DNA from 3 places in the Sphingobium aquiterrae genome. Region 1 is predicted to be linked to each of the others. Evidence: predicted binding sites of a transcription regulator. Region 1 holds the regulator's gene; each other region holds the start of a gene.
What was found. Region 1 encodes LexA, which represses DNA repair genes until DNA is damaged. Its sites were predicted from a motif close to GTTCCNCNCTTGTTCT; they were not measured.
Positions count from the first base shown of each region.

Region 2: the regulator LexA is predicted to act here: its motif matches at 2,578-2,593, upstream of uvrA (excinuclease ABC subunit UvrA).
Region 3: the regulator LexA is predicted to act here: its motif matches at 2,732-2,747, upstream of WFP78_RS11385 (MmcB family DNA repair protein).

Region 1 is NZ_JBANFL010000005.1:135,245-139,452, reverse strand. It holds gene WFP78_RS07150 (ComEC/Rec2 family competence protein) at 1-1,076, shown strand, start outside; gene lexA (transcriptional repressor LexA) at 1,400-2,074, opposite strand; gene WFP78_RS07140 (hypothetical protein) at 2,228-2,386, shown strand; gene WFP78_RS07135 (molybdopterin molybdotransferase MoeA) at 2,444-3,628, opposite strand; gene moaC (cyclic pyranopterin monophosphate synthase MoaC) at 3,648-4,121, opposite strand; gene trpC (indole-3-glycerol phosphate synthase TrpC) at 4,118-4,208, opposite strand, start outside.
Region 2 is NZ_JBANFL010000013.1:127,744-131,951, forward strand. It holds gene uvrA (excinuclease ABC subunit UvrA) at 1-2,532, opposite strand, end outside; gene WFP78_RS15140 (UrcA family protein) at 3,443-3,790, shown strand; gene WFP78_RS15145 (LytR/AlgR family response regulator transcription factor) at 3,892-4,208, opposite strand, start outside.
Region 3 is NZ_JBANFL010000009.1:78,752-82,959, reverse strand. It holds gene WFP78_RS11405 (M48 family metallopeptidase) at 1-1, opposite strand, end outside; gene WFP78_RS11400 (YcgN family cysteine cluster protein) at 271-711, opposite strand; gene WFP78_RS11395 (SCO family protein) at 734-1,390, opposite strand; gene WFP78_RS11390 (ankyrin repeat domain-containing protein) at 1,519-2,103, shown strand; gene WFP78_RS11385 (MmcB family DNA repair protein) at 2,181-2,642, opposite strand; gene WFP78_RS11380 (cell wall hydrolase) at 2,828-3,526, opposite strand; gene WFP78_RS11375 (DUF1491 family protein) at 3,702-4,037, opposite strand; gene WFP78_RS11370 (PaaI family thioesterase) at 4,030-4,208, opposite strand, start outside.

The DNA.
Region 1 (4,208 bases):
TTGTCGGCCCCAGCTTCCAGATGAGCTTTGCGGCCGTGACCGCCATCATTGCCTTGTCCGAAATGCGCTGGTTCCGCGCGCTGACGATGGCGCGTGACGAAGGCTGGATACGCAAGTTCGGGCGGAATATCCTTGGCCTGCTGCTGACGGGCGCGGCCGTGGAACTGGTGCTGGCGCCGATCGCGCTGTTCCATTTTCACAGGGCGGGCATGCTGGGGTCGCTGGCCAATCTTGTCGCCATTCCGCTCACCACCTTCGTCGTCATGCCGTTCGAGGCGATAGCCCTGCTGCTGGATGTGGCGGGGCTGGGCGCGCCGGCATGGTGGATCGTGGGCAAGGCGTTGTCGCTGTTGCTGGCCATCGCCCATATGGTCGCCGCCTTGCCGGGGGCGGTCGCGCTGGCGGCGCCTTTTCCCGGCTGGGTTTTCGCCGTGACGATGGCGGGGCTGCTCTGGTGCCTGCTCTGGCGCGGCCGGCTGCGATGGCTTGGGTTGGCGCCGGCCTTGATGGGCGCGCTGCTGATGGCATTCGCCCCGGCGCCCGATATCCTGGTGACAGGCGACGGCCGCCATCTTGCGATCCGCACGCCGGGCGGCATGGCGACGCTGCGCGACCGGGCGGGCGACTATGTCCGCGATACGCTGAGCGAAGCGGCGGGGGAGGAAGGGGAAATGCAGGCGCTCGCCACGCTCGACCGGGCGCGTTGCAACCCGGACCTGTGCGCCGTGACGGTGAAGGACGGCGCGGGGCGGGGCTGGCGCCTGCTCGCCACGCGCAGCGCGACCCATGTCGATGCCGGCGCGCTGATCCGCGCCTGTGCCATGGCGGACATCGTCGTCAGCGATCGCGGGCTTCCGCGCGCCTGCCGCCCCGGCTGGCTGAAGCTGGACCGCTGGGCGCTGTCACGCAGCGGCGGCGTGGCGCTGTTCCTGCGTCAGGGCAGGGTGAGCACCGTCAGGCAGCAGGGCGACGCGCACCCATGGATCGCGCGGCCTTTCTATCGTAAGCGCGCCAGATCGCCCGGGAACATCCCGTCTTCGGGGCCCGTCTCCACAACTGTCGCGCCCGGGCATTGAAACGGTTCAGGAAAGGCGAACCCTCGCCGGCACCGGGCACCGGTGAGCGGCCCATATCCGCTCAGGAACAACCGCCCTTCAACTCGGATGGAGCCGTCGTCGCAGACGACCGCAGGGCAAAAGGGTGATTTTCGAGCACCGGCGCACAGAGCTTGAAACGAGGCCCATGCCTCGTTTCAACGCTTTGCAGGCCCGCACTGGGGCAATGTCGATATCGGTTCCAGAGCCGCGCTGCGTTACATCTGACGCAGGGCGCGTGCGCTCAGTCTTGTTGTCGCATCGCCTTTTGCGCAAAACCGGTTCCCACTTTTGCCCATGATCCCCTAGTTATAGCGGCGCAGCAATCCCGCTAGCTTGCCCTGGATGCGGACCTGACGGGCGTCGTAAATCTGCGGCTCATAAGCGCCATTGGCCGGATCGAGCCGGACCTGCTGCCCCTGGCGGCGGAAATATTTGAGCGTCGCTTCGCTGTCGTCGATCAGTGCGACGACGATCTGCCCGTCGCGCGCCACATCCGTCCGCTGGATCAGCGCGAAGTCGCCGTCCAGGATGCCGGCCTCCATCATGGAATCGCCGGAGACTTCCAGCGCATAATGGTCGCCCGCGCCCAGCAGCGCGGCGGGGACGGAGAGCATGTTCTGCCCCTCCATCGCCTCGATCGGCATGCCCGCGGCGATCCGGCCATGCAGGGGGATTTCGACCACATCGTTGGCGGCCATCGGAATGCGCGGCGCGGCAGGCGCGATGGACGGAATGGCAGGCGCCTTGTGCGCGCGATCCAGCGCGTCCGGAAGCTTGACCACCTCCAGCGCGCGCGCGCGGTTGGGCAGGCGCCGGATGAAGCCGCGTTCCTCCAGCGCGCTGATCAGGCGATGAATGCCCGATTTGGAGCGAAGATCGAGCGCCTCCTTCATCTCTTCGAACGAAGGCGACACGCCGTCTTCCTCCAGCCGGCGGTGGATGAAACTGAGCAGTTCCTGTTGCTTGGCCGTGAGCATGTTTATCACCATCATTGGAACGGATGGGGAACACTTAGGAAACACAAGGGGGCAAGTCAAGCGTTCAGCGGTTCGTCGCTTTTGGGGGAACGAAGCGACCCGCTTCCGGTTTTTCCACCGTCCCCGCAAGAGAGGACAGATGAGGAGAGTGACATGGCGAACCAGCAGAAACAGAATCCGGGCAAGGAGCAGCGCCGGGGCCAGCAGGGCAGCGCCGATCGCAATCGCCAGCAGGAACAGGAAGGCAAGCAGGGCCAGATGGGCGACGAGCGTCGGCAGGACAAGGCGCCCGGCCGCGGCCAGCAGCATTGAAGCGCCTTCGCACAAGGGAAAGGGGTCGCCTTCGCGGCCCCTTTTCTTGTGGTCGCATCAGCGGATGGGGATGATCGTCACCGGCTCTCCGGCGGGGGCCGGCCACCCGTTGGCCGGGCGCAGGATCAGGCAATCGGCCATCGCCAGCATCCGCGTCGCCGCGCTGTCCTGCACCGGCAGCGGCCATACCCGGTCGCCGTCGCTGCGGCCGCGCACATAATCGTCGCGCACCGTCACCGGCGGCATGTCTTCGCCCAATCGAGCCGTGCGCGACAAGGGCAGCGGCTGCGCGCAGCCCGACAGATGGCGGAGCAGCGGCATCAGGAACAAGGTGCCCGTGACGAAGGCGGAAACCGGATTGCCCGGCAGGCCCAGGAAGATGCAGGGACCATTTGTGCCGGCGATCAGCGGCTTGCCCGGCCGCATCGCGATCCGCCAGAAATCCAGCGTGCCGCCGGCCGCTTCGAAGGCGGGGCGAACAAGGTCGTGATCGCCAACCGACGCGCCGCCCGTGGTCACGACGACATCGGCGCGGCTTGCGGCGGCAAAGGCGGCGGTCAGCGCCGGCAGATCGTCGCGCACGATGCCCAGATCCTCGACATCGCACGGGAGCGCGGCGAGCATGGCGCGCAGCATCACGGCATTGGAAGAGGGCAGCTTGCCCGCCGGCACGGGCGCGCCGGGTGGCACCAGCTCGTCGCCTGTGGATATCAGCGCGACACGGGGCCGCCGCCGCACGGGCAATGTGCCATGGCCCGCCAGCACGGCCAGCGAGAGCGTGGCGGGGGTGAGCGCATCGCCGGCGGCGAGCAGGGGCTGCCCTTCGCGAAAATCGGACCCTTTGGGGCGGACATGCTTGCCGGCCGTCGCCGGTCCTTCGCCGGTCAGTGTCACGACATCGCCGGCGCGGGCGACATCTTCCTGCACGACGATGCAATCGCCACCCGGCGGCAGCGGCGCGCCGGTGAAGATGCGCACCGCTTCGCCAGCACCGATGGGGGGAGGCAGGGCGCCGCCCGCGGCGCTCTGGCCGATCATGCGCCATGGCCCCGGCAAGTCGGCCGCGCGCACCGCATAGCCGTCCATCGCCGAAAGATCGGCCCAGGGCTGGTCCCGGCGGGCAAGGACATCCTGCGACAGCCAGCGGCCGATGCAGTCGCCGAGCGGCATCTCTTCGGCGGGCAGCGGCGCGGCCAGCGAAAGGAGGCGGGCCTGCGCCTGCGCGACCGGCATCAGGCCCATGGCATGGCCGTCCCGTCCATCATGCCGGCGCGCGCCAGTCGCCGGATTTTCCGCCCGACTTCGCGATCAGGCGCACGCCGCCGATCACCATGGCCTTGTCCAATGCCTTGGCCATGTCGTAAATGGTGAGCAGCGCGACGGACACGGCCGTCATCGCCTCCATCTCCACGCCGGTCTGCGCGGCCGTGCGGGCAGTCGCGCAAACAGCGACGCCCGTGCCGTCCAGCGTGAAGTCCACGGTGACGCCGCTCAGCGGCAGGGGATGGCACAGCGGGATCAGGGTCGCGGTCTGCTTGGCCGCCATGATACCGGCCACTCGCGCGACGGCCAGCACATCGCCTTTCTGCACAAGTCCCTGGGCGATGGCGCTGGTGGCCTCGGCGCTCATCTCGATGCGGCCGGTGGCGGTCGCTTCCCGCACCGTGGTCGCCTTGGCCGACACATCGACCATGCGGGCCGCCCCGTCCGCGTCGAGATGGGTGAGTTTACTCATGCGCCGGTCAGCAACAGTCGGGTCGCGGCCTCCACATCGGGTTGCCGCATCAGCGCCTCGCCCACCAGGAAGCAGCGCACGCCATGC
Region 2 (4,208 bases), on a different contig from region 1:
CTTCACATAGCCGAGGCCGACTTCCGCCAGCATCGCCATCTTGTCGCGGATCGGCGGCACCGCCTTGAAGAATTCCACCGCATCCTCGACCGTCATGTCGAGCACGTCGGCGATCGACATCCCCTTGAACTTCACCTCCAGGGTTTCGCGATTATAGCGCGCGCCGTGGCAGACGTCGCAGGTGACATAGACGTCGGGCAGGAAGTGCATCTCGATCTTCAGCACGCCGTCGCCCTGGCATGCCTCGCACCGGCCGCCCTTGACGTTGAAGCTGAAGCGGCCCGGCTTGTAGCCGCGCGCCTGGCTTTCGGGGAGGCCCGCGAACCAGTCGCGGATATTGGTGAAGGCGCCGGTATAGGTGGCCGGGTTGGAGCGCGGGGTGCGGCCGATGGGCGACTGGTCGATGTCGATCACCTTGTCGCAATGTTCCAGCCCCGTCACCTTGTCATGCGCGCCGGCGATGATGCGGGCGCCGTTGAGGGCGCGGGCGCTCGCGGCATAGAGCGTGTCGATGGTGAAGCTGGACTTGCCCGATCCCGACACGCCGGTGATGCAGGTAAAGGTGCCGAGCGGGATCGCCGCGGTGACGCTGCGCAGATTGTTGGCGCGGGCATTGTGGACGGTCAGTTTCTTGCCCGATCCCTTGCGGCGCTTTTTGGGCACCTCGATCCGGCGGGTGCCGTTCAGATAATCGGCGGTCAGGCTGTCCTTGTGCGCGAGGATGTCGGCCAGCGTGCCCTGCGCGACGATGGAGCCGCCATGCACGCCCGCGCCCGGCCCCATGTCGACAATATAGTCGGCGGTGCGGATCGCGTCCTCGTCATGCTCCACCACGATGACGCTGTTGCCAAGGTCGCGCAGGCGCTTGAGGGTGATGAGCAGCCGGTCGTTGTCGCGCTGGTGCAGGCCGATGCTGGGCTCGTCCAGCACATAGAGCACGCCCGACAGGCCGGAGCCGATCTGCGAGGCGAGGCGGATGCGCTGGCTCTCGCCGCCCGACAGCGTGCCCGAGGTGCGGTCGAGGTTGAGATAATCCAGGCCGACATTGTTGAGGAAGCCAAGCCGCTCTACGATTTCTTTGAGGATAGCGCGGGCGATCTGGTTCTGCTGGTCGGTGAGCTTGCCCGGCATGGCGGTGAAGAAGGCGAGCGCATCCACCACCGAGCGGCGGGTGGAGAGCGAGATATCCTCGCCCGCGATCTTCACGGCCAGCGCTTCGGGCTTCAGGCGCGCGCCGCCGCAGGTCTCGCACGGCATGGCGGTCTGATATTTGGACAGTTCCTCGCGCATCCAGGCGCTTTCGGTCTGGAGCAGACGACGGTTGAGGTTGCCGATCACGCCCTCGAACGCCTTCTTCACCTCATAGCTCTTCTTGCCGTCGACAAAGCGCAGGGTGACGGGCTTGCCGCCGGTGCCGTGCAGGATGATGAGCTTCACCTCGCCGGGCAGATCCTGCCACGGCGTTTCGAGGGAGAAGCCGAATTCCTTCGCGAGGGAGCCGAGCACCTGCATATAATAAGGGCTGGGCGGGTTGGACTTGGCCCAGGGAACGACGGCACCTTTTTTGAGGCTGAGCGCTTCGTTGGGGACGACCAGTTCGGGGTCGAACTCCTGCCGCTCGCCAAGGCCGTCGCACGCCGGGCAGGCGCCCTGGGGGGCGTTGAAGGAGAAGAGGCGCGGCTCGATCTCCGATATGGTGAAGCCGCTGACCGGGCAGGCGAATTTTTCGGATAAGACGATGCGGTTGGCGGGGATGCCGCTGTTCTTCATCTTGCCTGCGGATTCCGCTTCGCTCTCGCGTCCTGGGACAACGCCATCGGCCAGATCGACAAAGGCGAGGCCCTCGGCCAGCTTGAGCGCCTGTTCGAAGCTGTCGGCAAGGCGGGTGGACATCTCCGCATTCACCGCGAGGCGATCGACCACCACCTCGATGTCATGCTTGTATTTCTTGTCGAGCGCCGGGGCGTCCTCGATCAGATACATCTCGCCATCGATGCGCACGCGGGTGAAGCCGGCCTTCTGCCATTCCGCCAGCTCCTTGCGATATTCGCCCTTGCGGCCGCGCACGACCGGCGCGAGCAGGTAGAAGCGCGTACCCTCCGGCAGGGCCATGACGCGGTCCACCATCTGGCTGACGGTCTGCGCGCTGATCGGCAGGCCCGTGGCGGGGGAATAGGGAATGCCGACCCGCGCCCACAGGAGCCGCATATAGTCGTAGATTTCCGTGACGGTCGCGACCGTGGAGCGCGGGTTGCGGCTGGTCGTCTTCTGCTCGATGGAGATGGCGGGGGAGAGGCCTTCGATATGCTCGACATCGGGCTTCTGCATCATCTCCAGGAACTGGCGCGCATAGGCGGAGAGCGACTCCACATAGCGGCGCTGCCCCTCGGCATAGATGGTGTCGAAGGCGAGCGAGCTTTTGCCCGATCCCGACAGGCCGGTGATGACGATCAGGCTGTCGCGCGGCAGATCGACGTCGACGCCCTTGAGATTATGTTCGCGCGCGCCACGCACGCTGATGTGAGTCAGCATCGGATGGACCGGGGCGTGAGAATGTGAGTCAGCATGAGTTGACTTGTTCCATATTTGTTCTTTTAGGGCAAGGGCGGTTTCGTGGTGCAATATGGCGGCAGGGGTGCCGGGCCGCAAGGCGGCGCGGCCGCGGGGCGATATGGGCGAGGGGGCCGGGGCGGGCGCGGCGCGGGCTGGCATCGGGGCAAAGAAAAACTATCGCATGCCGTAACGTCAATGGATTGACCGGCCATGCCCGCGCCGGCATGTGCGATGCACCCTGCGTTCGTCGTCGCCAGATGGCTGTTGGTCGAACCGGATGTCATTGGCCGATCCTGGGCGCGGAAAGTCGATACGGGAATGAAAGGGGCGTGCCGTCAGGCTAGTCAGGAGCGGCGGCGGGATACCCCGACCCCCACCCGACCCGCCGTCGCTCCATCGTCACCGTCCCGTCATCCGGGCGTGCGAGGGGGCCATCCCAGCGAGGAGGCCGGCTGAATCCGACCGTTTCGCAGGCAGATTTCAGTGATCCTGCGTGCCCGACAGCAACAGGATGCGCCCCCGGTCATCCCTTGCACCGGGGGCGCTCATATCTCTCCCCCTTCCTCCCGCTATGCGCAGTCGCCGCGCCCGGTGCCGCCGATGCCGCGCCATCGTGGCGCGTGGCATTTTCCGTTACGGAATAAACGGATTTTCCGCGCCGCCCGACGTTCGTCGCCGCCGGCTTGTCGTTTGTCGACATATCTGTCGCCTGCCGAAACGCACCGCCGTCAGTCGAAGCGCGACTGCATCGAATCCCGGCCCGTCATACACCGGCGATGCGGATCGATCGAAGCCCCCGACATGCGGTCGATCTGCTCCGTATCGACGGCCCAGCCCCCGGGCGCCGGCACGGAACCCACCGGATAATGATATGTGAGGAGACCCCCCAATGTTCGCCCCCATCAAATTCACCGCCCTTGCCGCCAGCACCCTGTCGCTGGCTTTTGCCGCCCCCGCTTTTGCAGACAGCGCGCCGGCCAAGGCACCGCAGGCCCGCGTCCACCATGCGGACCTCGACCTGACCAGCGCGAAGGATGTCGAGCGCCTGAAGATGCGCATCCGCCGGGCCTCGGGCGGCGTGTGCGCCCAATATCAGGGCACGTCTTTCTTCAAGTGCCAGGACCAGACGATCGCCAATACGGAACCGATGATCGCCAAGGCCATCGCCCGTGCCGAAACCAGGGCCCGCTATGCCGATGCCGGCACCTCGGGCGCCCGGGTGCAGGTCGGCAACTGATCCTTTCCGCCTTCGCGCAATACCAGAACCCCCGGCGTGCCCACGCCGGGGGTTCTGTGCTGTTGCCGATGCATCGTTGGTGAGGTCGCAGCGCAAGGGGCTCAGCGCCCGGCAAGCGCCTTTGCCGTGTTGAGGTAGCTGCGGCCGATGCGGATATCCTCGCCCTCGGCAAGGCAGGCGTACCACACGCCGCTGCCGTCATGGCGCAGCCGGGCGATATGGCCGCGGCGGACGATGTGCGATCGGTGCAGGCGGATGAAGTGCTGCGGGTCCAGCCGCTGTTCCAGCGCGCTGATCGTCTGGTGCAGCAGATAGCTGTGCGGGCCGACATGCAGGCGCATATAGTCGCGTTCCGCCTCGATCCGGTCGATCTGGTCGGTGCCGATGCGGATCAGTTCCGAACGGTGGGGCACCCAGA
Region 3 (4,208 bases), on a different contig from region 1:
TGGCCGCGCCATCGACGATAATCTGGTGAAGGGGCTCGGCCTTTGGCGTTGCGGAACGGCCCCGGCGCGATTTGAAGGCGCTCCACATGCGGTCAGGCCGCCGCTGGTTCACAGGCGGAGGGGCGCATCGCGCTGCCGCCAACATGGGCCGGTTCGTGGCGCGCGCCAGGCGGGTTCCGCTTCCGATGATTGAACCGGAACCCGCTAGGGGATGCCCTATGTTCAGTGATTCCCCGGTCGCCAGATGAATCCATCCGGCTCGACACCACGCTAAAGCGCGCGCTCGACAAGATGGTTTTCCAGATCACCCGCTTCCACTTCCGCCACGGTCCAGCCACGGATCGACTCGCCGGCCCGATGCACCGCTTCGCGGTCGCCGCTGACCAGATAATGCCAGTCCGGCAGCGGCAGACCCTCGGCGCGCAGGCGATAGGCGCAGGTGCGCGGCAGCCAGGGGATCGAATCGAGCTTCGCCAGGGTCAGTCGCACGCAATCGGGCACGAACTGGCGGCGCTGACGGTAATTGGTGCAGCGCGCCGTCTGCCTGTCGAGCAGCCGACAGGCGACATTGGTGAAATAGATGCGCCCCGTATCCTCATCCTCGACCTTGTGCAGGCAGCATTTGCCGCAGCCGTCGCACAGCGCTTCCCATTGCGCGCTGTCGAGCTGGTCGAGGGGTTTTTCCCAGAAATTCGTCGGTCCTGCGTTCAATGTCCCGCTGTCCAATCCCGCTTCACTTCACCCAATGGTCGAGCGCGGCGAGCACCGCCTGCGGCGCGCCGTCGTCGCCCGGCGTCGCCGGATCGTCCACCGGGATGAGCGCCATCGGTTCTCCGTCCGGACCGAACAGATAGGGCGTGCGGCTGTGGCTGACCAGATAGTCGGTCGACCCCTTGGTCTTTTCCACCGCATAGACGACGGCAAAGTCCTTCGTGACCTTCGCGATCTGCTCCGCCGTGCCGGTGAGGCCGATCAGCTTCGGCGAAAAGGCGGTCACATAATTTTTCAGCACCGCCGGCGTGTCGCGCGCCGGATCGACGGTGATGAACATCGGTTGCACCTTTGCGGCGCGCGCGGGGTCTTGCTTCGCGAACAGGGCATAGGCCTGCATGATCCGCTGCAGGTCGACCGGGCACACATCCGGGCAATAGGTGTAGCCGAAATAGACGATGCGGTACTTGCCCTTGAAATCGTCCCAGCGGACGGGCTTGCCGTCCTGGTCGGTGAGCGTGAAGGGCTTGCCGATGGCGGCGCCGGCCAGCGCGCCCTGTTCGGCGTCGGCCGTGGCGGCGTTATTGCCACCGCTACAGGCGGAAAGGCTTGCAAGTGCGGCACCGGCAAACCAGATCAGTGCCCAGGTCAATGCTTTGTTCATGGTGAAGCCAGCCATGCCCTGCTAGCGGGGCGTTGGCAATTGCAAACGGGATGTGAGACGTGATGCGGGGATCAGGGGGCTTTTCAAAGCTGATGCGGTCAAAGCCGATATGGCCAAAACTGATATGGATGGCTGCGGTCGCCATGCCCCTGGCCGGTGTCGCAATGGCGCCCCAGGCCGCGCATGCGCAGTTTTCCGACGGCTATAATTTCCTGAAAGCGGTGCGCGACGCCGATGGCACCAAGGCGATGGAACTGATCCAGAAGCCCGGCGGCGCGACCCTCATCAACGCCCGCGACATCAAGACCGGCGAAACCGCGCTGCATGTCGTGGTGGCGCGCCGCGACATCACCTGGCTCAGCTTCATGCTGGGCAAGGGCGCCAAGCCGGATATCGCCAACGATGCCGGCGACACCCCGCTGATGAGCGCGGTGCAGCTGCGTTTCGAGGAAGGCGCCCGCCTGCTGATGGCCAGTGGCGCGACCGTCGACAAGCCCAATGACAATGGCGAAACGCCGCTGATCCGCGCGGTGCAGCTGCGGGATATCGCCATGGTGCGGCTGTTGGTGGCGCAGGGCGCCAATGCCGACAAGCGGGACAGCATCGCCGGCATGTCCGCCCGCGACTATGCCCAGCGCGATGCGCGCACCCCCGGCCTGGTGGAGGCGCTCTCCACCGCCAAGGCCGCCACCGCGACCAAGGCGCCGGTGCAGGGCCCGACATTCTGACGGCCCTGCCACGCGGGACAGAATCCCGTGCCTTGCGGCGCACCTATCCCCATTCGCCCCCGGATCAGGTCCGGGCGCTAAAATGACGCTTCGTCACCGCTTCCGGGATCGGCCAGCGCCGTGAGCCGCCGCGCCGCCCGGCGGGCGAAGCGCAGCGTTTCCGCCTTGCGCCGCGCCGCCGCCAGCGGTTCCGTGGGGGCCGGGCGGAGGATTTCGGCATCGTAGCGATCCGCCACGATCAGGCCCGACCGGGTCGGCCACAACGCCTCGCCATCGAAGGGCGAAAGATCGAATCCCGCCGGCACCCCCCAGTAGAAACGATCGCAATAGTCGTAATAATCGGGCCATTTCATGTCGCCGAGCAGGTCGGCGCGGCTGCACTTGATTTCGACGATCACCAGATGGCCCGACTGATCGATCGCCATGATGTCCGCCCGCCGTCCATTGGGCAGCGGCGCTTCGAGTACGCCGAAGATATCGTGGCGGCGGAAGAGCCGCAGGATACCGCGTGACACCGCGAGCGCCGTGCCGTCCGTCAGCGGCGCGCCATCGCCGGATGGCGTGACGCCCCCTTCACCCTGCGCGGCATCCACCGCCCGAATCCCGTCCGTTGCCATGACGATAGATTAGAACAGGACAGGAACAAAGAAAAGGGGCCGCGCGGTGGTTGTCGACCGGCGGCCCTTCATTTCCCGATCCGCCAAGGGATCACCGATAGCGGGGATCAGCGATAGAAGACGTGATTGTCGATCGCGGCGAGGCGCGTCTTGCCCCAGTTGGGCGATACGCGGCGGGCGTGGAAATACAGCGCGCCTTCGGCCGGGGTTTCCCAGCTGTCCTGCATCGCAATCTGGGCGATGGCGACGGCTTCGCGCCAGTCGCGGCTGGCCTGCGGCACGGGCGGGATATCGTGGTTGCGCACGAAACTGAACTGGCCGGGCTGGTATACGACGCCGCACAGGCTGCTGGCGAAACGGCCGGACTGTGCCCGGTTGATGATGACGCGGGCAACGGCAAGCTGCCCTTCCAGGCTTTCGCCCTTGGATTCGAAATAGACCGCGCCGGCAAGGCAGCGCATGTCGCCATCCACATCTTCCGGTGCGCCCTGGTTTTCGACCAGGTCGGCAAGGCTGTTCGCGCCCGGCAGGGCCTGGGGCATGGATTGGCTGTTGATGACCAGATTGGCGTTGGTCGTCGCGGGCGCCTCAAGCGGCTGGACGATCTCGCTGCGGGCGGCAAAGCGCACGGCCTGCGCGTTTCCGACCGGGCGCGCCTGGCTTTGCGGCGCGACGACAGCGGTCGGGATAATCTCTATCGCACCGGCGCTGGTGCCGGAAGCGAAGGAAGCGTCGGTTGCCAGGGCAGCGGCAAGAACCGACAATGTAAAGGCGGTCACGGTCGCGACCTTCAAACGAAAACTCATTACGTCTCAAAATCATGCGGTGGGTCGGACCGGGACGACGCATCCTCTTATATTCTTGTCGTCCATCCGCCCCCCGTCTGCGTGTTCACCGATGGCGCCCCCCTCGGACGTTTTTCGGCAACCTGCGCGTTAGGCTGCCGGGGCCTATGGCCGGGGCACCTTATTAAGTCAATGTTCAGCAGATCGTTTCAGCGGCGAACCGTTCCGCTTCCGCGATGTCGAGTTCGATCACCCACAGATCCGGGTCGGCCCGGCGGCGGCGGTCAAGATAGTGCGCGCGCTCCTGCGGCTCCGCCCCGGATGCCGGGCCACAGGGCATCAGGCGATAGCCGCCCTCATAATCCGGCACCCGTTCGAGAAGCGCCGTTTCCCGCCCTTTTTCCAGGCACTGGACCAGAATCGCCCCGCTGGTCGCATCGCCCTTGCGCAGCACCGTCGCAAAGCCCCCCGCATCCTGCGCGCGCCGGATCAGCGCGCCGATCAGCATGTGGCTGGCCAGCCGTTCAGTCATCCAGCATCGCGCTGGCATAGCCCGGAAGACCGGCGAGCGGGAATTGCGATCGCATGAAGGTGCCGGTGCCGCGCCCCACCTCTTCGCCGTCCGAATCGATCAGGCTCGCCTCCGCCACATAGACCCGGCGGCGGCCGTTGATCCACCGGCCTTCGGCCCGGATCGGCCCGT